4 regions of the Cutibacterium sp. LaCa_89 genome follow, and region 2 is predicted to be linked to each of the others. Evidence: riboswitches for the same ligand, from Rfam matches in the RefSeq annotation. Region 2 holds a riboswitch; each other region holds the start of a gene.

Region 1 (5,610 bases), 890 kb from region 2:
CCGTGGCCTGACAGTTCGCAACCGCGCCTGGCTACCACCGATGTGCCAGTACGCGGTGGATTCTCACGACGGGATCCCGGGCACCTGGCATCTCATCCATTACGGGTCCTTTGCCGCTGGTGGCTTCGGCCTCATCGTCGCCGAGGCCACCGCGGTCAGCCCCGAAGGCCGCATCAGCCCTGCTGACACCGGGTTGTGGAATGACGACCAAGTGGCTGCCTGGCGCACCGTCACTGATGCCGTCCACGAGCTTGGTGGCAAGATCGCCGTGCAGCTCGGTCACGCCGGCCGGAAGGCCTCCACCGAGAAGTGGTGGCCGGGATTCCATGGCAGCGTGGTACCCCCTGAGCAGGGCGGCTGGATTCCCGTCGGTCCGACCACCGCCCCTGCTGACGGCAAGCAGTACGTCGGCCTGCCCGTCAACGCCCTTGACGAGAACGGCATCGAGAAGGTCGTCGACCACTTCCGCGCCGCCGCCGCGCGTGCTGTGGACGCTGGATTCGACGCCGTCGAACTTCACAGCGCCCACGGTTACCTGCTGCACCAGTTTTACTCGCCGCTGTCCAACACCCGCACCGACGGTTGGGGCGGTGACTTCGACGGACGTGTTCGCCTGCCGTTGGAGGTCGCGAAGGCTGTGCGTGGGGCCATTCCTGAAGACATGCCCTTGCTGGCGCGCCTGTCGGTCACTGACTGGCGGGACGACGGCTGGCAGGTGAAGGACTCCGTCGAACTGTCGCGGCGCTTCGCGAAAGCCGGGGTCGATCTGCTCGACGCCTCCTCAGGAGGCAATTCGTCGGCCCCCATCCCCGTCGCCCCGGCCTACCAGGCTGACCTGGCGGCTCGGGTGCGCGCCGAGGCGGATATTCCCACAGCCACCGTCGGCATGATCTGGACCCCACAGCTGGCCGAGGAGCTGCTGGAGAAGGGCAGCGCCGACGCCATCATGGTGGGACGGGCGGCTCTACGCGACACCAACTGGCCGTTGCGTGCCGCCCATGAGCTGGGTGTTCCCAACGAGGACGCCCCATGGCATCCGGCCAGGTTCCGTGGGGCGTGGCGCTGACACGACTGACGATCCCGTCGCCGGTCGACCGTCAGCGATTCCACTTCTTCCTGAGCCTTGCGTACTTCTTGGATCCAGGGCCGTGGATGTCAACATCGCTGAGGATGCTCGTCCCGCGCAAGGTGAGGACAGGGCCATCCAGCCCCGGCTGGGAGAGTCCGCGAACCGTGAGGTCTCCGAGCACTCGCGACATCGAGTCCTCGATGCGCACCCCGTCGGGCACCAGGAAAGTCGCGTCACACATAACGATCGTCAGGTCAATGGTGATGTGACGACTTGCCCACGGCATGGAGGTCAGGTCGAAGCACGGATCCCCCATGAACCCGGTGACGGTGGTGAGTTTGGCCATCGTCCGCCCCGAGGCCCAGACCGTGTCGCTCATGATGCAGGTCATGTGGTCAGCCTCCGGACCGGGGACGATCCGCACCACCTCGCCGTGGCCAGGACGAGCGGGGACGGCCACACTCCCGACCGTCGCGCCAAGGTCAGAGAGCAACCCGCCCAGATCGCCATAGGTACGGGCCTGCAGAGCAGCCTCCACCCTCTCCGCATGCTCGTCGCGAGTCAGCTTTCCCAACGTCCATGCCTCGTCGAGGATGTCCGATGCCCGGGCGCGCTCGGCGTCACCAATCCGCCAGTCATCGGGAATCGTCACGTCGCAAGTCTAGGACAGCCACACACACCCAAGGCTCTCCAGGCCTCGCGTTGACTCGCCTTGATCAGCGTTCATATAGTGGCGAGTGCACATGGTTCCCGTGTTCGCACGGGCCAAGAGGGAATCCGGTGAGAATCCGGAGCTGCCCCGCAGCGGTGTACGAGAACGACCGCCGTCATCATGCACTGTGCTTCGGCATGGGAAGCGACGGCCAGTAGGCAACAAGTGCTCGTGAGTCCGAAGACCTGCCAGGTGTGGTCCCGCAACCGCGGGGCCCGGTTCGCGATCTCGCGGGAAGTGTCGCAGCGTTCATGGGGACCAGTGTCCCCGCCGCATTCCGCCCGGTCGCGTGCCTACGGCATCGCACGGAGGAATTGCAATGAGCGCCGACCCCATCTCGACCATCCGCGTCCGCAAGCGCGACGGATCCCTGGCCCCCTACGACGGCAACGAAGTCGCTGCATCCATCATTGACTCAGCCCGTGGGCTCGACGACGCCGTTGCCCGGGCAACCCTGCTGCAGGCCGAGGTGGAGATCACCCTGTTCGACGGGATCACCACCGACGCCCTGGACGAGGCCGTCATCCAGGTGGCTCTGGGCAATGCCAAGGACGACCCCGCCTTCGACACCATTGCTAGCCGAATCGCCGTCAAGAAGCTGTACAAGGAGGTGTTCGGCGACACCCACGACGGTCTCGGTGACGCCGGCCCCGAGCGGGTGCGAGACCTCCATCATGCCTGCTTCCCGCGCACGATCGACAAACTCGTCGCCGACGGCCACCTCGACGAGCGACTGGGGCGGCTCTTCGACCTCGACGCCCTCGCCACGGCCCTTGATCCCATCCGTGACGACCTCATCGGCTTCACCGGCGTGCGCACCATGGTCAACCGTTACCTGTTGCGTACCCCCGACCAGCGAGCGTTGGAAGTACCGCAGTACTTCTGGATGCGCGTGGCGATGGGGCTCAGCCTCACCGAGGACGATCCCACCTCCTCTGCCCTCGCCCTCTACGACTCGATGAGTAACCTGCGTCATCTCGCGGCTGGATCCACCCTTGTCAACGCGGGCACCCCGGCTGGTCAGCTGTCCAACTGCTTCGTCATGCGCACCGAGGACGATTTGGAGCACATCGCCCGGACGATCCGTGACGTCATGTGGATCACCAAGGGCACCGGCGGCATCGGGCTGTCGATGTCCGACCTGCGCTGCGAGGGGTCACCTATTCGCTCCGACAACACTGCGTCGACCGGTCCGATCCCCTTCATGCACACCATCGACTCGACGCTGCGGGCCGTCTCCCGCGGAGGCAAAAAGCTCGGCGCACTGTGCTTCTACATGGAGAACTGGCACATGGACTTCCCGCAGTTCCTCGATCTGCGGCAGAACTCCGGTGACCCGTACCGGCGGACCCGCACCGCCGACACCGCGGTGTGGATCTCCGACGAGTTCATGAAACGCGTCGCCAAGGACGAGGACTGGTACCTCTTCGACCCCGCCGAGACCCCCGATCTCACCGAGCTCACCGGGTCGGCCTTCTCGAAGCGTTACGCCCACTACATCGCCGAGGCCGAGGCCGGCCACATCAAGCGTTTCCACCGCACCACGGCCCGCGAACAGTTCCGAGCCATCCTGGTGAGTCTGCAGACGACATCCCACCCGTGGTTGACGTGGAAGGACAGCGTCAATACCCGCGCGTTGAACAGCACCACCGGGACGATCCACTCCTCGAATCTGTGCACCGAGATCTGCCTGCCCCAGGACCGCGACCACACCTCGGTGTGCAACCTGGCTTCGGTCAACCTCGCCGGACACCTCGTCGGGCCGCGCGGGAAACGTCGCATCGACTGGAACCAACTGGCCGCCACCACTCGGCTGGCGGTGCGCCACCTCGACAACCTCGTCGACATCACCGCTTCGGCGGTGCCTCAGGCCGAGCGATCCAACGTGGAGAACCGGGCCATCGGCCTGGGCGTCATGGGGCTGACGGACATGCTCGAGCAGGTGCGGATTCCTTACGACTCCCCCGAGGCCTGCGAGATCGTCGACCGGGTCATTGAATTCATCAGCTGGCACGCCATCGACACCTCCGCTGATCTGGCCACCGAGCGTGGCTCGTACCCGATGTTCGCAGGATCCGGCTGGTCGGAGGGGATGGTCCCGGTCGACACCCTGGCTCTCCTGGAGCGCGACCGTGGCATTCCCGTTGACGTCGACCGAGTGACGAGGATGGACTGGGACGGGCTGCGTACCAAGGTGAGTCACGGGATGCGCAACGCCACTCTGATGGCCATCGCCCCGACCGCGTCGATCGGCCTGCTCGCTGGCACGACGCCGGGTCTGGACCCGCAGTTCTCCCAGATGTTCTCCCGAGCCACCTCGGCCGGGAAGTTCCTCGAGGTCAACCGCAACCTGGTGGCCGACCTCAAGGACCTCGGGCTGTGGGAGAAGGTGCGCGAGGAATTGCTGCGCCGTCAGGGGGATCCCAGCGAGATCAAGGCCATCCCGGCATCTCTGCGACGTCTGTACCGCACCTCCTTCACCCTGGATCCAATGGCCTACCTCAACGTGGCCGCCAGGGCGCAGAAGTGGGTGGACCAGGCCATCAGCCGCAACATCTACCTGGCCTCCCGGTCGGTCGGTGACATGGAGGACCTCTACACCGCAGCATGGCGGATGGGCGTCAAGACGACCTACTACCTCCACATGCTGCCCCGTCACACCGCCGAGCAGTCAACGGTGGCGGTCAACAAGGCTGCCGGACATCGCAACGGTCCTCGTCGTGGGTTCGCCACCGCAGCACGACGTGACACCAGCACCACGACCATCGAAAAGCCCCTGACCGAGGCACTCGACGCCGAACCCGTCATGGCCCTCGATCTCGTCGACGGCACCTCCTGCCCGGTGGACCCCCAGGAACGCCTGCAGTGCGAGTCCTGCCAGTGACCGACGACCGTTCCCCCCACTGAATGCGAGAACACCATGATCCTTGGATCCGGAATCCACGAAGGGCTGCTGCTCAAGCCCGTCATCTACCCGTGGGCCTACGACCTCTACAACCAGGCCGTGGCGAACACGTGGTTCCCCAACGAGATCCAGCTCGATGAGGACCTCGCCGACTTCAGCCGGATGACTCCTGATGAGCACCATGCCTTAACCCACCTCATGAGCTACTTCAACCCCAACGAGCTGCTGGTCAACAAGGCGTTGGCCTTCGGGGTCTACCCCTACGTCAATGCGGCCGAGTGCCACTTGTACCTGGCCAAGCAGATGTGGGAGGAGGCCAACCACTGCATGGCATTCGAGTATGTCCTTGAGACCTTCCCGATCGACCGTGAGGAGGCCTACCGCTCCCACGTCCACGTCCCGTCGATGGCCCGCAAGGAGTCCTTCGAGGTGGCCTTCATCAAGCGGATGACCGAGCAGACCCTCGACATCACCACCATCGAGGGAAAGCAGGACTTCGTGCGCAACCTGGTGGCTTACAACATCATCCTTGAGGGCATCTGGTTCTACTCGGGATTCATGGTCGCGCTGTCCTTCCGGCAGCGAAACCTGCTGCGCAATTTCGGCTCCCTCATCGACTGGGTGGTCCGCGACGAGTCCCTCCACCTGAAATTCGGCATGAATCTCATCCTGACGGTGTTGGAGGAGAACCCGGAGGTCGCCACCGAGGAGTTCGCGACCGAGATCCACGACATGATCGTCGAGGGGGTGTCCATGGAGGAGCAGTACAACCGCGACATGCTCCCCCGCGGCATCCTCGGAATGAATGCTGATTACGTCAATGACTACGTCAAGTACCTGGCAGATCGTCGTCTGGAGGAGCTCGGGTTCGAGCCGGAGTACCGCGTCGCCAACCCGGCGAAATGGATGGCCACGGCCAATGAC
Region 2 (5,610 bases):
TGGCAATGCCGCCGCTGCCCTCGAGAAGCGTGACTGGGCCGACTCCGTCGCGCGTGGCGGTGCTCATGTGGCTGCATGTCTCGTCCCTCTGGCCCTGTTGGGGGCAGGGGTCGAGAAGGTCACCGCGAAACACCCGATGCTGCGCGTGATCACGACGGCTGCGACGACCTGGGCGGTCATCGGGGCGACCTCGCTGGCCGACGAAGGTCAGCGAATGTACGTCCGGCTCGACGAGGACGACCTGGCCGGGGCCCGCGAGCAGCTGTCCCACCTGTGCTCCCGTGACGCCGACCAGCTCGACGAGCCGGAACTGGCTCGGGCGACCGTGGAGTCCATGGCCGAGAACACCGCCGACGCCGCCGTGGCATCCCTGTGGTGGGGAGCCGTGGCCGGAGTACCGGGAATGCTGGTACATCGAGGGGCGAACACCCTCGATGCCATGATCGGACACCACAACGAGCGTTACGAGAACTTCGGGAAGGTTGCCGCCCACCTTGACGATCTGCTGGATCTCCCTGCCGCCCGGCTGACCGGACTGTTCGCCTGCCTGCTGGCGCCCACCGTCGGGGGAGACCGGCGTCGGGCAGTGCAGATCATGATGCGTGATCATGGCCATCACCCCAGTCCGAACGGGGGATGGTGCGAGTCGGCCTGGGCGGGCGCCCTCGGGGTGCAACTGGGCGGACGCAATGTCTACTACGGCAATCGTCACGAGGATCGTCCCCTGCTGGGAGACGGCGCACGCCCGGACGGTCGGAAGGTCGCGGACGCTGCCGACCTCGTCACCGGGGTCACCGGGATGGCGACGGCTGCCGCCTGCCTCGGCGTAGCGGCCATCGCCCACCTCAGGTTCTACGGCGGCATCCTGCCTCGTCGTTACGACTCGAGCGCGAAGGAGAAGTGAGATGAGTGGAATCCTCGTCGCCGGAACGTCTTCTGACGCCGGGAAGTCGCTGGTCGTCACTGCCCTCTGCCGGGCCGCGTGGCGTCGCGGGATCGACGTCGTTCCTTACAAGGCCCAGAACATGTCGAACAATTCGATGGTCTGCCCCGACGGGTCCGAGATCGGCCGGGCGCAGTACCTGCAGGCCAGCGCCGCCAGGGTGACTCCGGAATCAGCCATGAATCCGGTGCTGCTCAAACCTGGCACCGATCGTCGCTCCTTCATCGTGCTGCGTGGCACGCCGGGAGGCGTGCTGGAAGCGGGACAGTACGCCACCGGACGACGTCACCTCGCGGAAGCCGCATGGGCCGCCTACGACGAGCTCTCCGCCGCCCACGACATGGTCATCTGCGAGGGTGCGGGCTCCCCGGCCGAGATCAACCTGCGTGCCGGTGACTACACGAACATGGGACTGGCAAGGGAGAAGAGCCTGCCGGTGGTGCTCGTCGGGGACATTGACCGCGGCGGGGTGCTCGCCAGCCTCTTCGGCACCTGGGCGCTGCTCGACGACGCGGACCGTTCCCTGCTGGCCGGGTACGTCATCAACAAATTCCGCGGTGATGAGTCCGTTCTCGCTCCTGGTCTGGAAGAGATCACTCGTCGCACCGGAATGCCGAGTTTTGGGGTGCTGCCCTGGGTCCCCGAGGTGTGGCTCGACGGTGAGGATGCGTTGGAGGTGGGACGCTGGCGTCACGACGGGAACTCCGTTTCCACCGACGATCTGCGGGTTGCCGTCGTCCGGCTGCCGAGAATCTCCAACGCCACCGATGTCGACGCCATGGCCGCCGAGGCCGGGGTCGACGTCCAGGTGACGACCAACCCCAACACCTGCGAACTGGCCGACGTGCTCGTCCTGCCCGGATCGCGGTCCACCGTGCGTGATCTGGAGTGGCTGAGGTCCACCGGAATCGCTGAGGTCGTGGCCCGCCGTGCCCGTCAAGGTCGCACTGTGCTGGGCATTTGTGGCGGCTACCAGATGCTCACCCGCCTCATCCTCGACCCCGAGGGTCAGGAATCGCCGACCGAGCGAACCGAGGGACTCGGGCTACTGCCGGTCGAGGTGACCTTCGGTGCCGACAAGACCCTGGCCATCCCGAGCGGATCCTGGCGGGGGATCGAGGTCGGCGGCTACGAGATCCATCACGGCCGAATGGATGTCGACCTGTCGGCGGGGGAGCCCTTCCTCGACGGAGTCCGCGTCGGAAGTGTCTGGGGGACGATGTGGCATGGTGCCTTCGAATGTGACGATTTCCGGCGCGCCTGGCTGGCCGAGGCTGCCGAGCATGCCGGATCGGCGTGGCACCCGGTGGAGGGTGCCATCGGGTATGGGCAGCGCCGCGAGCAGATGATCGACGTGCTGGCCGACGCCGTTGAGGAGCATCTCGGTCTTGACCGTCTGTTCTCCCTGGCAGGCGGGAGCTGACCCCGGCCGTGTCGTGGTGTGGTGCCACGATGTGGGAGGATCGATACAACGACCGATCTCGAGGAAGCCGGTGTGAGTCCGGCGCGGTCCCGCCACTGTGACCATCGCCGCGGTGATGGCAGCCAGACACTCGAACGGTTCGTTGCGCACGTCATCGGGCGAGGACACCTGAGGAGGCCGTCATGAGCTATGCCCCTGTACATCCTGACCACAAGTCGGGACGAACCCTCATCGGGGTCGGAGTGGGGCCGGGTGACCCAGAGCTGGTCACCCTGAGAACCGTGCGCATCCTGCGCGAGGCTGATGTCATCCTCGTGCCCTACACCGAGGCCACCACCGACGGTCCCGGACGTGCCGAGACCATCATCACTGCCGTCGCCCCGGAGATCGTCGAGCGCATCAAGCGCATCCCCTTCTCCATGCGGGAGAGGTCTGGTGTCGGCGAGAAGCGCAGGGCCTCCTGGCAGGTATCCGCCGATGCGGCGATCACGGCCTTCGACGAAGGGGCTCGCACTGTCGCCCTGGCCACCGTCGGCGATCCGACGGTCTTCTCCACCTTCACCTACCTGCGCGCCAATGTCGAGGAGAGACTCCCCGACGTCAGCGTCGAGCTGAGCCCAGGTGTCACCGCCATGCAGGCCCTGTCGGCGGCGTCCGGGCGCCCGCTGGTGGAGGGCAAGGAGGTCCTGGCCCTCGTCCCGGCCACCGTCGGGATGGAAAAACTTTGCCAGGTCCTCGACCTCGTCGACTCAGTGGCGATTTACAAGGGGGGACGCAAACTCCCAGACGTTGTCGAGCAGCTGCGGCAGCGGGATCGTCAGGCTGTCATCGGCACCGACGTCACGCTGGAGTCCGAGCAGATCGTCACCCTCGGTGAGGTCGCTGATACTCAGGCTCTGCCGTACTTCTCGACCGTCCTCACCACTCCAGAGCGCACCATCACGGGAGGAAAACTGTGAACGAACCTCAAGCTGCACGACCCACTCAGCACGCCTCTGAGAGGGTCTTGGAGGATCTGGACCACAACGCCATCGAGCCGCCTCCGGTACCGTGGCGGGAGATCCCCGAGGGAGCAGGCAGGGTCGTTTTCGTCGGTGCCGGACCGGGCGCTCCGGACCTGGTGAGCCTGCGCGGAGCCCGTGTCATCGAGACCGCTGACATCATCATCTGGGCCTCCAGCCTCGTTCACCCCGACATGGTGGCCCGTCACAAGGCGGGAGCCGAGCTCATTGACTCCGCCTCCATCCCGCTGGAGGACCTCGAGCCTCTCTACACCCGCGCCCGTGACGAGGGGCTGGTGGTGGCGAGGGTCCACACCGGTGACCCGTCCATCTATGGCGCCACCGCCGAGCAGCGCGACCTGTGTCGTCGCATCGGTATCGACTTCGAGACCATCCCGGGCATCTCGGCCTTCTCGGCCGCTGCCGCCCGGATGGACGTCGAGATCACCGTCCCAGAGGTATCCCAGTCACTCGTCCTCACCCGACTGGAGGGCGGGCGGACCCCCATGCCCGACGGGGAGACCGTCGCCTCCTTCGCCCGTCACGGTGCGACAATGGCGATCTACCTTTCCGCGGCCCGTAACAAGGCTCTTCAGGATGCCCTGCTGGAGGGAGGCTACCTGCCCGAGACTCCCTGCATCATCGGGTACGCGGTCAGCTGGCCCGAGGAAATCATGTTCCGCTGCGACCTGGCCCACCTCTCGGAGACGATGCGCAACCACAAGCTGTGGAAGCACGCCGTCGTCCTCGTCGGACCGGCCCTGGCAGAGGGCCCGATCAAGACTCGCAGCCACCTCTACCACCCCGGTTTCCGTCACGAATACCGCGGAGCTGACGCCCAGGCCCGCGCTGACCTCAAGGCCCACGGCACTCGCGGCGTCTACGACCAGAACCCCACGAACTCCGACACGAAGGACAATTCATGATTCGCGTCCACGGATATCTCGGTACCATTTCCGACTCCTTGCGCCAGGAGGTCGCCGATGCTGACCTCGTCGTCGGAGGTCAGCGTCACCTTGACGCCCTCAACGTTCCCGACGAGAAGCGTCAGAAGCTCGGCCTCATCGGCCCTGCCGTCGAGCGAGTTCAGTCCCTGCCCGACGACGCCAACGTCGTTGTCATCGCCTCCGGTGACCCGCTCTTCTTCGGTGTGGTGCGACGTATCCGCCAGGCCGGTCTCAAGGTCGAGGTCGTGACGGCCCCGACCTCCTTGCAGGCTGCTTTCGCCGCCGTGGCCTTGCCCTGGGACGACGCCCAGTTCGTCTCCTCACACTCCAAGGACATCGAGACCGCCATCCGGCTTGCCAAGATCCATCCCAAGGTGGGCGTGCTGACAGCCCCCAACCGAGGCCTGGCGGAATTGGTCGACGGGCTCGCGGGTCGCGGCAAGACCTTCGTCCTCGCTGAGAAGATCGGTGAGGAGGGCCAGCGGGTGCGTGTCCTCGACGAGGAAGCAGCCAGGGCCGTCATTGCTGACGCGGACATCCTCAGCCCCAACGTCGTGCTGGTCCTCGAGCATCATCCGGACTCCCCGGCGGCCCTGGGCATCAACCCGGAGCTGGCCGGTGACGTCAACGTCAATGCTCCCGAGGCCCCCCAGCCCGGCGTCGACACCAACCCGGACGGCTCGGACCGTGACCCGATCATCGGACAGATCATCAATTCCGACGCCGCGGCGGCCCACGCCGAGGCCATCGACCACGTGCTCAAGCGCGAGACCAAGAAGTACGTCGGACCGTCCCGCACCGGGCTGGCGGCGGCCTGGGGCGAGTGCGACCTCATCGTCTCCCACCTGGCCCTGGGTGCCACGACGCGCATCATCGCCCCGCTGCTGGAGTCCAAGAAGACCGACCCGGGTGTGGTCGTCGTCGACGAGGCCGGCCGTTTCGCCATCCCATTGGTGGGTGGCCACGTCGGTGGGGCCAACGAGCTCTCCCGCACCATCGCCGAGGCTCTCGGCGGCACCGCCGTCGTGTCCACCGCCACCGACTCCCTCGGTGTCCCGGCCCTCGATCAGCTCGGTTGGGCCTACGAGGGTGACGTCGCCGGGGTGACCGGATCGATCATCGCCGGACGCCCGGTGCTGGTCATCCGCGAACAGCCCTGGCCGCTGCCCCCACTGCCCAAGAACGTCACCGAGGATGCTGAATCCCCGGTCGCCCGAATCATCGTCTCCGAGCGGGTCGCAGAGCGAATTCGGACTGACCATGGTGACGACCTGCCCACCGTCGTCCTGCACCCGA
Region 3 (5,610 bases), 1.2 Mb from region 2:
GGACGCTACGAGTTGGAGCTGGAGTCGTCACCCTCGTCGCCCTCGCGGCAGCAGTTCTTCCCGCGCGGACAATGATCCTCGTTGATCATGGACGAGCGGACCTTGGCCGGGGGGATGCCGCCAGCGCCGAGGGGAAGTTCACGTCCGCCGAGAAGTTGGCGACCATCGACAAATGGATCGCCCCCTATGACACCGGGGTCGCTCGGTACACCCGTGGCAACTACGACGGGGCTGCCAGCAAGTTTGAGAAGGCCGCCGGTCTGGCCCCTGATGAGGAGCAGTGCTGGGTTCGTCTGAACTGGGCGTGGTCATTGGAGGCGTCGGCTGATCGCTATGCCGAGGCCGACAACCGCGACGAAGCCCTCGTGCGGTGGCGTCAGGGCAAGGATGTACTCACTGACGCGAGCTGCACCTCGTCGTCCCAAAAAGCTGCGGCGAGCAACACCAGGTCTCGACTCGATCGCAAGCGCCAGAATGGTGGCGGAGGAGATGCCGGTGAGGAAGCGGATTCCTCCGGTCAGCAGAACAAGAAAGATGAGCTCGAGGATAAGCTCAGGAAGGCTCAGGAACAGCGTCAGAAGGCGCTCGACCAGGCCAATACCTCCCAGAAGGACTCGGGTTCCGGCACTGGAAGGACGTGGTAGCTCACCGGTACGCGTCCATCCCCGGAACTCGAAGCCGTGGCCGCGAACAGATCTCATCGTCTGGCACGACCCGCGCGCGAGATGACGAGGGGCCCCGCCGTAGTGGCGGGGCCCCTCTGTCACCCAAAAATCAGACTCCTGTAGAAGGAAGTCCAAGATGGCGCGTGAGATCGTCCGGGAAGGACGGATTCACCGGGATGTTGCCCTGATGAGGTCCGCGCTTGTCCGGAGAGGTCGACGGAGCCTGAGTCGGTGTTGCCGCAGGGTCGACAGTCGGAGTTCCGGTAGGAATGACCGTGGGAGTCATCGTCGGGGACACCGTGGGCGTCTCGGTGGGGGCGGCAGTCGGCACAACGGTCGGGGTCTCCGTCGACGTAGGGGTCGGAGTCACCGTAGGGGCGACAGTCGGAGTTCCGGTAGGAACGGCCGTGGGAGTCATCGTCGGGGACACCGTGGGCGTCTCGGTGGGGGCGGCAGTCGGCACAACGGTCGGGGTCTCCGTCGACGTAGGGGTCGGAGTCACCGTAGGGGTGACAGTCGGCGCTGGAACCGCAGCCGTCACAGGCTGAATCAACGTCCCGGTGAAGTCCTCGGAGTGGCTGGCGGCGTCCTTGTGCGACCACGTCCAGGTGTAACCATCGCTGGCCTCTGGATAAGTCACTGTGTCACCCGATACCGTCACACCTTCAGGAGCGATGAATTCAGCCTTGGAGCCGTCGGCAGCCTTCGCCATCGGAACCGCAACCTGTTGCTGGGCAAGAACGGGCGCGGCCGTCACAGTCTGCCATCGGGCACGCAGACCCATGAATGCGATGCTCTTCACGGCCGACAGCGGGGACAGGTCGGAGATGTGGTTTGAGCTGAGCCCCACTTTGGTGAGATTCTTCATCCCGGCCAGAGCGGAAACATCGGAGATCTCGTTGTTGTCGAAACCGACCTCAACGAGGTTCGTCAACCCCTTGATAGGGGTCAGGTCGGAGACCTTGTCACCGTTGAGGAACAGCTTCTTCAATGAGGTGGTACCGGAGATCCCGGACAGATCGGCCAAGTTGACATTGTTGTTCGCCACCAAACGGGCAAGCTTGGGAAGCGCGCCCAGCCCGTCGAGGCTGGTGATGCCCGGATACTTGTACTTGCCGCGCCTGTTCTGGTTGATCGTCAGGTCCGTGAGACTCGTCAGCGAGGACAGCGGCTTCACCGTGGTGATGGGGTTCTGATCCAGGCTCATCGTCCTGAGATTCCCCAGACCCGCGAGCGGAGCCAAATCCTTGACGTGGTTGTTGGGCAGGTAGAGCGTCTCGAGCTTCGTCAGACCGGCAAGCGGATCGACGCTCTCAATCTCGTTGGTCGTCAGGTACAGGGTCTTGATGTTCGTCAGGGCCTCAGCTCCGGTGATGTCCTTGATGCCCTTGTCGATGCACTTGACCTCAGTCAGCGCACCAAGATTCTCAGCCGTCAGCGGCTTACCGGCACCTACGGCATCCTGGAGACAGGACTTGAAGTTCGCATCGGGGATATCGACGAGCTTCGGTGGTTCGGGAGCCGCGACGACATGGACAGTGATGGACCCGTTGAAGTACGTCGAGGCGTCACGGAACTGCCACACGTAGTCGCCAGCAGAGGGATAGGTGACGTTCTTGCCCTTGATCTTGACACCCTCAGGCACTTCGCGGTCGGCCACGAAGGTCGTACCGTGATGGTCGACAGCTGTCGGGACGGGGACCTGAACCCCGGCGGTGGCCGAGTCACCGTCAACGGCCTGGAAATTCGAGGTGATGTCGGCGTCACCTAGACCCTTGATGTCTTTGAGCGCGGATAGGTCACGGATGTGGTTCTTGCCGACGTCCAGCCGGGACAGCTTCGTCAAGGACCTAAGAGGCGCGACGTCGGTGATCTCATTGCTGTTGACATCCAGGCTGAAAATGCCAGTCGAGGAGGCCAACGGCTTGAGATCACTAATCTTGTTACCCGACAGAAAGGCTTTTCCCAGACCGGTCAGCCGATCAAGGCCGGTGAGGTCCTTGATTCCCATATTCCGGCAACTCAGGCTCGTCACGCCAGCAAGTTGATCCTTGGAAGGGGTAGTGGTGTCCAACTTGTCAGTGATGCACTTCTGCAGGGCCTTATCAGGAATCTCGAAGGACGCTACCGGAGTCGTCGGGGCTGGATCAACCTTCGGCTTCCAGGTCGGAGGAACCTCCCACGGGCCATCAATGAGCATGTAATGCCAGGCCTCGATCGAGCCAGGCTTCGGGTGGTAGTTGCTGGCACCTAGCTGCGAGTACTCCCATTTTGTCTCGGCATTCCTACCAGCCGGCTGACCATGAAAATAACCCCAATAGGCGTAAAATTTATCGGGGTTCTCCGGATATCCATTGATTGAATCAATGAACATTCCCAGGTCGCCACCGAAATCGGTGCTGCCGATGTCGAAACCGGCTGACTTCAACGCCTCCACCCCAGTGGAGAACTTCGACGCGCAGCCGGTGTCGACATGCCCGTCATCACGCTCGGCATACACGAACACGTGCTTCTGATCGATGCACTTCTGCGCCTCATCGTCGTACGACGTCGCCGGTGCTGCCGACGCCGGAACGAATGACACGATGGCCATCGGTATGGCCATGGCCACAGACAACACCACGGCCAACCCCTTGAACCGTCTCACAGGTCCTGCCTTTCACTGCGTGGACGCTTCGTCGTCATCCAAAGACAGGACCGACCATTCCGCTGTCCACGACGGAATTGAGTACGAGACATCTCAACGACGGTGATCCGACTTTGCCGACATCTCTGTCGAACTACACGGTTGCGGGACAGTCCTGGATTCACACCAGGTTCCCCATCGATGAAACCACCAAGATCCTAACATAAGGTGTTCTCGTCGCCGAACCCGAATGTGGACATGTGGTGGCGCCAAGCCTAGACTGACACCGCGACCGCAGGGGAATTCGGTGTGAATCCGGAACTGACCCGCAACCGTGAGGGGCCCACCCCCGAGTCGGAGTACCTGGGTTGTCGAAGGAATATCACACACCGTCGAGGACTGCGGTGAGTTCGACTCAGGGGCCCTTCCCGTCCGGAGCGCAACGCAGCCTCAGGAAGAAGGCCCGCCACATGACCAGGCTCAATCAATGGGTCGCCGGCCTCGCCGCCGGTGCGCTCGTCGCATCGCCGTTCGCGGCACCAGCGTTCGCTGACCCGCAGCCCGCGCCATCCCATGCAGCCATCACCGCCACCATTGATGACGGCTCTGCTCCCTACTGCTTCGATCCGCCGGCCAACCCGGTCAAGGGTGCCATGTGGGCCGGATCGGTCAACGACACCGCCGCCACCAGCAAGTACGTCGCCAAAGCCGCCGACTGGCTCGCCCAGAAGTGGCAGGAAGACCCGACAAACTACAGACAGGCCGGCGGCATCGCCGACGGCATCATCGCCCTGGTCGGCTCAGACGCCCATCCCGACGTCGTCAAGGAAATGACCACAGCCCTCAAGGAAGCCGGCCCGAAGTACGTCGACAAGAACCCGGCTGGCCTGGCCAAGGTGATCATGACCGCCGAAATTCTCGGCGAGGATCCCACCTATTTCCTCGGCAAGGAAACCGGAAACCTCTGGATCAAGCTCGCCAGCTACATCAACGATGACAGCCCAGGCATGAAGAACCGCGTCACCATGTACTGGGGCCCACACCTCATCACCATCGCACTGACCCGCGCCAACCGCCCGGTACCAACGAAGATCCTCGACAAACTGCTGTCCACCCAAGGCACCCAAGGTGACGATGCCGGCGCTTTCGGATACACCAAACGAAACCAAGACGGCACGAAAACCTTCGTCGGCGACCCCGACTACACCGGCATCGCCCTGTCCGACCTCACCCTCCTCCAACGCAACCCCCACCTCATCCCAGACGGCTACCACACCAAAATCGACACTGCCGCCAACAACGCCACCACATGGGCCATCAACACCAAAACCCACGACGACGGCGACTACTGGGAAACCTACTCCGCAGCCAACTCCACCGGCATGCTCGCCAGCGCCCTCGCCGAGCGTGGCGAGGACATGAAATCCGTCAAGCAATGGCTCATCCGCCAACAAAACCTCACGAAAGTCGGCGCATGGCAAGCCCAACGCAACGACCACGAACCCAACATCATGGCCACCGACCAAGCCATCATGGCCATCACCGGCCACGGCTACGCCTCAACATGGTCCGGCAAAACCCCCAAAAACACCCCAACCTGCACAACCACCCCAACCACCAAGCCCACTGTCACCCCAACCACCAAGCCCACTGTCACCCCAACCGGCAAGCCCGGTGACATGGGCGGCGCCCAGAAGTGCATCGCCGTGGGCCATGTGTGGGTCTACGTTGAGCAGCGCGACGGCACCTCCGAGGGTGCTTGCGCCTCGAAGTTCGGCAATGGTCTGGAGGCGCTTGAGTCCGCCGGATTCATCGTCAAGGCCGAGGGCAGCATGGTCACCATGATCAACGGCTACCCGACGAAAACCGACACCCACGAGGCGTACTGGTCCTACTGGCACGCCACCCCGGCTGGCGCTGACAAGTCGGCGACATGGGAGCACTCGAGGACCGGCGCCGCGAGCGCCCAGCCCAAGGCCGGATCCATTGAAGGCTGGTACTTCAAGTCCTCCGCCGCTGACTGGAATGCTGGACCGAGCTGGGATGCCCGTCTAACACCATACGACCCCTCGGCTACCCCGACTCCGAATCCGAGCGTGACCCCGACCCAGACGCCGAAGCCATCCGTCTCCCCGACAGTGGCCCCGACCGTCACTCCCACCGGCACACCGACGATGACCCCGACCGGATCGGCCACTCCGACGCCATCCGCCACCGAAACGGCCACCGCAACTGGATCGGCCACCGCAACGGCTACTGCCACGGCACCCGCCCCAGTGACACCAGCCCCGGTCGGCCCGTCGAACCGTCCCTCGGATC
Region 4 (5,610 bases), 230 kb from region 2:
CCCGTGCCCGCATGGAGCGCAATCAGAAGACCGTCGATTCCGGTTCCGTCACCGACCACAAGGCCTTGAAGGGTCTGACCGAGGAGATCGAGCATCTCGGGCGACGCATCAGCCTGCTGGAGGACGCCGAGCTCGATGCCATGCAGGCCGTCGAGGACGCCGAAGCCGCTCACTCCGACGCGGATCGTCGTCGTATCGAGCTGGATGGCCACATCCGCACCGTCCTCGCGTCTCGCGATGCCGGTCTCAAGGGGATCGACGACGAGCTGGTCGAGTTGTGCCGGTCTCGCGAGACCCAGGCGGGTGGTGTCCCGGTTGATCTCCTCAAGCTCTACGAGATGCTGCGCGAGCGCACCGGGATGGGGTGTGCCAAGCTCGTCCACGGGGTGTGTGAGGGATGTGGCATTGCTGCGAATCCGGCTGACCTGCGCACCTATGTCGCAGCCGCCGAGGACGACGTCGTGCGTTGCGAGGAGTGCGACCGGATTCTGGTGCGCACCGAGGAGTCTCTCTGAGAATTGCGCCGTTGCCCGTGTGGCGACGATGCGGCAATGACCGTAGAATCGACGGTCGGACGAGCCATCCGGGTGATCGCGGCAGTCTTGAGCTGTCGAGGAAAGTCCGGGCTCCACAGAGCAGGGTGGTGGGTAACGCCCACCCGGGGTGACCCGCGGGACAGTGCCACAGAAAACAAACTGCCGGCTTTCGGGCCGGTGAGGGTGAAACGGCGGGGTAAGGGCCCACCGCGTCATCGGTGACGGTGACGGCACGGCAAACCCCACTCGGAGCAAGGCCAAGAAGACCACGAGGTCGCGGACGTGTTCGAGGGCTGCTCGCCTGAGCGTCCGGGTAGGCTGCGCAGCCGGAAGGCTGGAGGATGCCAGTAATGGCGTTCACAGATGGATGATCACCGGCCCTGAGGGGCCACAGAACCCGGCTTACAGGATGGCTCGTCCCTTCTATCATCGGGTCCATGAAGTTCGGAATTCGTACTCCCAGCCTGTCCAGAACCATCTCGGCCAGGACGCGTGGTCGAGTCACGAGGACTGTCAGGCGCACCCTCATTCCCGGTTATGGCCGTAAGGGAATGGGTTGGCTGCGAGATCCACGTCGAGCCGCCTACAACAAGGTTTACCGGAAGACGACGATGCGTTTCGGTGACCTGTTCAAGTGAGGTAACTCCTTGGAGGAGGGCATACGAAGCGGATGCTAACATGCTCACGTCAGGTTGCTGGTGACCCCACCAGCGCTGGAATCCGGTGAGAAGCCGGAGCTGACGCGCAGCGGTATGACTGATCTGCCCCGGCGAACGCCACTGGTGCCATGAGCACTGGGAAGGAGCCGGGAACGGAGACGAGGTCGAGCCCGAAGACCACCTGACGCCGTCCTGTCGGTACCCGGTCGCGCACGCCGAACACAGAAAGCTGGCTTACTCATGCCCGTCATCCCGTCATCCCTTCGCCGCGTCCTCGTGGCATCGGTGCTTCCCGCCGTCCTGCTCGCCGGCTGTGCCGGTGCCCCCAAGGACTCCGCGTCATCGTCGTCTTCCTCGGTCTCAGCGTCGGCTTCTGGTCCGATCACCATCACCAACTGCGGACAGCAGGTCACCCTCGACAAGCCCGCCACGAGGGCAGTGACCCTCAATCAGGGAGCCACTGAGGACGTGCTGGCCATCGGCGGGGAGTCCAAACTCGTCGGCACCGCCTACCTTGACAGTGAGATCCCGGCGAAGTGGAAGAAGGCCTATGACTCGGTCAAGGTGCTCTCCAAGGAGTACCCGTCCAAGGAGACCTTCCTGGCCGCCAAGCCTGATCTGGCGCTGTCCTCGTATTCCAGCGCTTTTACGGACAAGGCCGTCGGCACGCGTGATGAGCTGAAGAAACAGGGAATTGCCACCTACATCAGCCCCTTCGGTTGCCCCAAGGGCACGCCCTCGGCCGAAACCACCTGGGAAAACGTCTGGAAGGAAATGACCGAGGTGGGGACTCTCATCGGCGTCAAGAATGCGGCTGACAAGGCCATTTCCAAGCAGCGAGATGCCCTCAAGGAGGTCACCGGGAACAAGCACGGCACCGGGACGTCGATCGTCTGGTTCGACTCGGGAGACAAGACTCCGTTCATTGGCGCCGGACATGGCGGACCCCAGCTCCTCATGGACGCTGTCGGTGCCAAGAACCTCTTTGCCCATCTCGACGGCGGTTGGGCAGACGGCTCCTGGGAGAAGATTGTCGCATCCAACCCTGAGGTCATCGTGGTCGCCGATGCCAGTTGGTCCACGGCGACGTCGAAGATCGACTATATGAGGAAGGACCCCGTCCTCAGCCAGATGAAGGCCGTCAAGGAGAACAAATTCGTCACCGTGCCGTTCTCCCAGAGCACCCCTGGTGCCGAACTCGTGGACGGTGCGAAGACCCTCAATGACGGTCTGGCGAAGATCACCGGCAAGTGAGTCGTCAGCGTAGTTGGCTGATCACCGGCATCCTCGCCATGGCCTTGGTCGGCAGTGTCCTCGTGGTGCTCGGGACCGGGGCGGTACACGTTCCTGTCCATGATGTCGCGAGGGTGGTGGCCCGGCGATTCCGTCTCATCGAGGGCGCCGACGTCACGGTTCTCGATGATCAGATCGTGTGGCAGCTGCGGGCTCCGCGCGTCATCGGATCGATGGCCGTCGGCGCTTTGCTGGCGATGTGCGGCGCGGTACTGCAGACCCTGACCGGTAATGACCTGGCCGATCCCTATCTGCTCGGCATCTCCAGTGGGGCCTCGGTGGGTGCGGTCTTCATCCTCATCATCGGAATCTCCAGCACTCTGGGGCAGTCCGTCCTCATGACACTGGCCTCCTTCGGCGGGGCGGTCGGGGCCCTGGTCATGGTGCTGGCCATGGCCACTGGCAAGTCCGGGGAGTTACCCGCCAGCCGGACCATCCTGGCCGGGGTGGCCGTCGGACAGTTGTGCGGCGCGGCGGTGTCCATGATGATCATGGTGTGTGGTGAGTCGAACGCAGCTCGATCAGCCCTGTCGTGGACCCTCGGGTCGTTCACCGGTGTGAGATGGGGATCGACGATCACCCTGGCCGTCGCCACCGTTCCGGCCCTCATCGCCGGGATGGCATTGTGCCACACCCTTGACGCCTTCGCCTTCGGTGACGTCAGCGCGATGTCCCTGGGAGTACCGGTCAACACCGTGCGCTGGATGATCATGGTTGGCACCGCCCTGCTGACCGCTCTCAGCGTGGCCTTCGTCGGCCCCATCGGATTCGTCGGGCTGACGGTCCCACACATCGTGAGGTTCTGGACCGGGCCGCGACACGCCCGGCTGCTACCGGTGTCGGCCCTCGTCGGGGCCCTGCTCATGGTGTGGTCCGACACCGCAGCGAGGTGCTTGCGCCCTGACACCGAGATTCCCGTCGGGGTCATCACTGCGGCCGTCGGAGCCCCGGTGCTGGTCGTCCTGCTGCGTCGACAGGCGTCTCGATCATGAGTGCCGGGACAGCAGCAACGTTGCGAGCTGAGGATCTTGGTTGGACGGTCGACGGGACGACGATCTTGTCCGGGGTCGACGTGGAGATTCGGCCAAAGGTCATGACGATGGTCATCGGGCTGAACGGATCCGGGAAGACGACCCTGTTGCACCTGCTGGCCGGGTTGCGGAAGCCCAGCGCGGGGCGGGTGTGGTTGGGGGAGCGTGATCTCTCCGGGATCGGGGCCAAGGAGCGCTCCCGGGTGATGGCCCTTCTCGAGCAGAGTCCTTCGGCTCACGTGGAACTGACGGTGCGTGACGTCGTCCAGCTCGGACGCATTCCCCATCTGGGAGGCTGGGGGATCGGCAATCTCAGTCGCCGAAGAGGGCGTGACGGAGATGCCGTCGAGAACGCGATGGCGTCAACCGGAGTTGCTGATCTTGCTGACCGGGCATGGTCGTCCCTCTCGGGAGGGGAGAGGCAGCGTGTTCAGTTGGCCCGAGCTCTCGCCCAGGATCCTGAGATCCTGCTCCTGGACGAACCCACGAATCATCTCGACCTGCGTCACCAGATTGACCTGTTGGAGAGAGTGCGTGGTCTTGGTCTGACAACGGTGACCGTCATCCATGATCTTGACCTGGCCGCCGCCTACGCGGATGACCTCGTCGTGCTGGACTCGGGCCGGATGGTCGCAGCAGGGTCGGCCTCCGAGGTACTGACTCCTGACCTCGTCCGTGAACATTTCGGAGTCGACGGCGAGGTTTGGTCAGATTTCAGACGTGGATTCACCTGGCGGGGATTGCAGCCATGACGACGCGCATCGCGGTCTCGCTGCGCTGGGAGGATTCCTCTGACGCGGTCAGCGCAGAAGCAGTGGCCCGTCACGTGGATGCCGACCGGAACGCATGTCTGCAGGGTCCTGGACCGGCGCTCGTAGATGTCCTCGACGCCGCTGACGACGACCGGGTCGAGCTCGTCGGATGGAGTTGCGATGACGGACCGGTGCCGCTGTCCTGGCTTCGTCGCGTCGCCGGCCAGTGGGTCCGTGTCCATGAGAACGGACCCACCGTCGTCGTGCATGTCGGGGTTGTACGTCCCGACCAGGAGTTTGCCGGCGAGTGGCGAACCGTGACCGGGGCCGAAGCGCCGTTGCACAACCCTGCCTGGCGGGAATTCCCCTCCTTCCGACACCATCTGCTCACCTGTCGAGGACCTCGCTGCAGCGCAGTCGGCGCCGCCGACCTGCATGCACGCCTGCAGGCGAAGCTGGCCCAGTCACACGCCTTGGACACAGAGGTTCTCGTCACGGTGACGGGGTGCATGTATCCGTGCAACCACGCCCCACTCATCGTGGTCTGGCCGGACGGCAAGTGCATTCAGTTGACCGAGGACAACCTTGACCGCATCGTGTCAGAACTGACCGGGCCTTCCCGTCAGTGACGGGAAGGCCCGGTGGTAAGGATCAGCAGCATCGTGCCTGGGGGTTGCGGTCCTGACGGTCGCACTGGTCGCGCCAGAACGCCTTCTCCGGCATCGGCTCATGACCCGTGCGTCGACACCACTCGAGGTAGTTGTCGTAGGCGTCAGCTTCCGTGACCCCGCGCACCCACCACCGCAGTGACGACCACCATCGTCGCCACAGTGGATCGGTGGGCAGATGCCGTGGTGCGGCGCTCACGCGTGTTCCTTGTGAACGTGCTCCAGGTCAAGCTCGCGATGGGTCTCGTAGAACTCGTCCCACTCGGCCTGAAGATCTTTCTCGGCCTTGCTGGCGACGAGGCCACTGGGGGCGAAGAGGTGCGACGGCTTGGCCGGATCCTCGGTGTTGATGATGTTGTGGCCTCGCAGCGCCTGAACGGTGCGGATGCAGGCCGCGATCATGACGATGAGGGCACAGACGACGAAGATGATCGACATCGTCCCCTGAATAGCGGTGTTGCCGACGACGGTGCGCATCTCGTCGATGTCCTTGGCCTGGCCCAGCGAGGTCTTGCCAGCGGCGATGGCCCGCTTGTACGTCATGTGGTTGGCCCAGTAACCGATCTTCGGGTCGGGGGAGAAGATCTTCAGCCAGGATCCGTACACCGTGATGACGGCGGTGAAGAGCATCGGCACGAAGATGATGAGCAACCGCCATTTGTGACCAGCTC

What was found. Region 2 has a riboswitch for cobalamin ahead of cobI (precorrin-2 C(20)-methyltransferase). Riboswitches for the same ligand answer to the same signal wherever they lie in the genome.
Region 1: linked by a shared signal. The riboswitch ahead of ACP8LP_RS10670 (ribonucleoside-diphosphate reductase subunit alpha) and the one ahead of cobI (precorrin-2 C(20)-methyltransferase) in region 2 are both predicted to bind cobalamin.
Region 3: linked by a shared signal. The riboswitch ahead of ACP8LP_RS09355 (prenyltransferase/squalene oxidase repeat-containing protein) and the one ahead of cobI (precorrin-2 C(20)-methyltransferase) in region 2 are both predicted to bind cobalamin.
Region 4: linked by a shared signal. The riboswitch ahead of ACP8LP_RS03400 (ABC transporter substrate-binding protein) and the one ahead of cobI (precorrin-2 C(20)-methyltransferase) in region 2 are both predicted to bind cobalamin.

Annotation. Positions count from the first base shown of each region.
Region 1 covers NZ_CP190889.1:2,313,780-2,319,389, forward strand. Annotated here, with positions in the region: gene ACP8LP_RS10660 (NADH:flavin oxidoreductase/NADH oxidase) at 1-1,066, shown strand, start outside; gene ACP8LP_RS10665 (DUF1707 SHOCT-like domain-containing protein) at 1,098-1,721, opposite strand; cobalamin riboswitch at 1,797-1,988, shown strand; gene ACP8LP_RS10670 (ribonucleoside-diphosphate reductase subunit alpha) at 2,101-4,665, shown strand; gene ACP8LP_RS10675 (ribonucleotide-diphosphate reductase subunit beta) at 4,702-5,610, shown strand, end outside.
Region 2 covers NZ_CP190889.1:503,619-509,228, forward strand. Annotated here, with positions in the region: gene cbiB (adenosylcobinamide-phosphate synthase CbiB) at 1-904, shown strand, start outside; gene ACP8LP_RS02260 (cobyric acid synthase) at 906-2,366, shown strand; cobalamin riboswitch at 2,383-2,610, shown strand; gene cobI (precorrin-2 C(20)-methyltransferase) at 2,597-3,325, shown strand; gene cobM (precorrin-4 C(11)-methyltransferase) at 3,322-4,293, shown strand; gene cobJ (precorrin-3B C(17)-methyltransferase) at 4,290-5,610, shown strand, end outside.
Region 3 covers NZ_CP190889.1:2,033,065-2,038,674, forward strand. Annotated here, with positions in the region: gene ACP8LP_RS09345 (tetratricopeptide repeat protein) at 1-644, shown strand, start outside; gene ACP8LP_RS09350 (leucine-rich repeat domain-containing protein) at 775-3,312, opposite strand; cobalamin riboswitch at 3,536-3,776, shown strand; gene ACP8LP_RS09355 (prenyltransferase/squalene oxidase repeat-containing protein) at 3,762-5,610, shown strand, end outside.
Region 4 covers NZ_CP190889.1:732,692-738,301, forward strand. Annotated here, with positions in the region: gene ACP8LP_RS03385 (zinc ribbon domain-containing protein) at 1-515, shown strand, start outside; RNA gene rnpB (RNase P RNA component class A) at 576-957, shown strand; gene ACP8LP_RS03395 (hypothetical protein) at 974-1,174, shown strand; cobalamin riboswitch at 1,209-1,394, shown strand; gene ACP8LP_RS03400 (ABC transporter substrate-binding protein) at 1,436-2,449, shown strand; gene ACP8LP_RS03405 (FecCD family ABC transporter permease) at 2,446-3,480, shown strand; gene ACP8LP_RS03410 (ABC transporter ATP-binding protein) at 3,477-4,271, shown strand; gene ACP8LP_RS03415 ((2Fe-2S) ferredoxin domain-containing protein) at 4,268-4,900, shown strand; gene ACP8LP_RS03420 (CstA-like transporter-associated (seleno)protein) at 4,923-5,138, opposite strand; partial or broken gene ACP8LP_RS03425 (carbon starvation CstA family protein) at 5,135-5,610, opposite strand, start outside.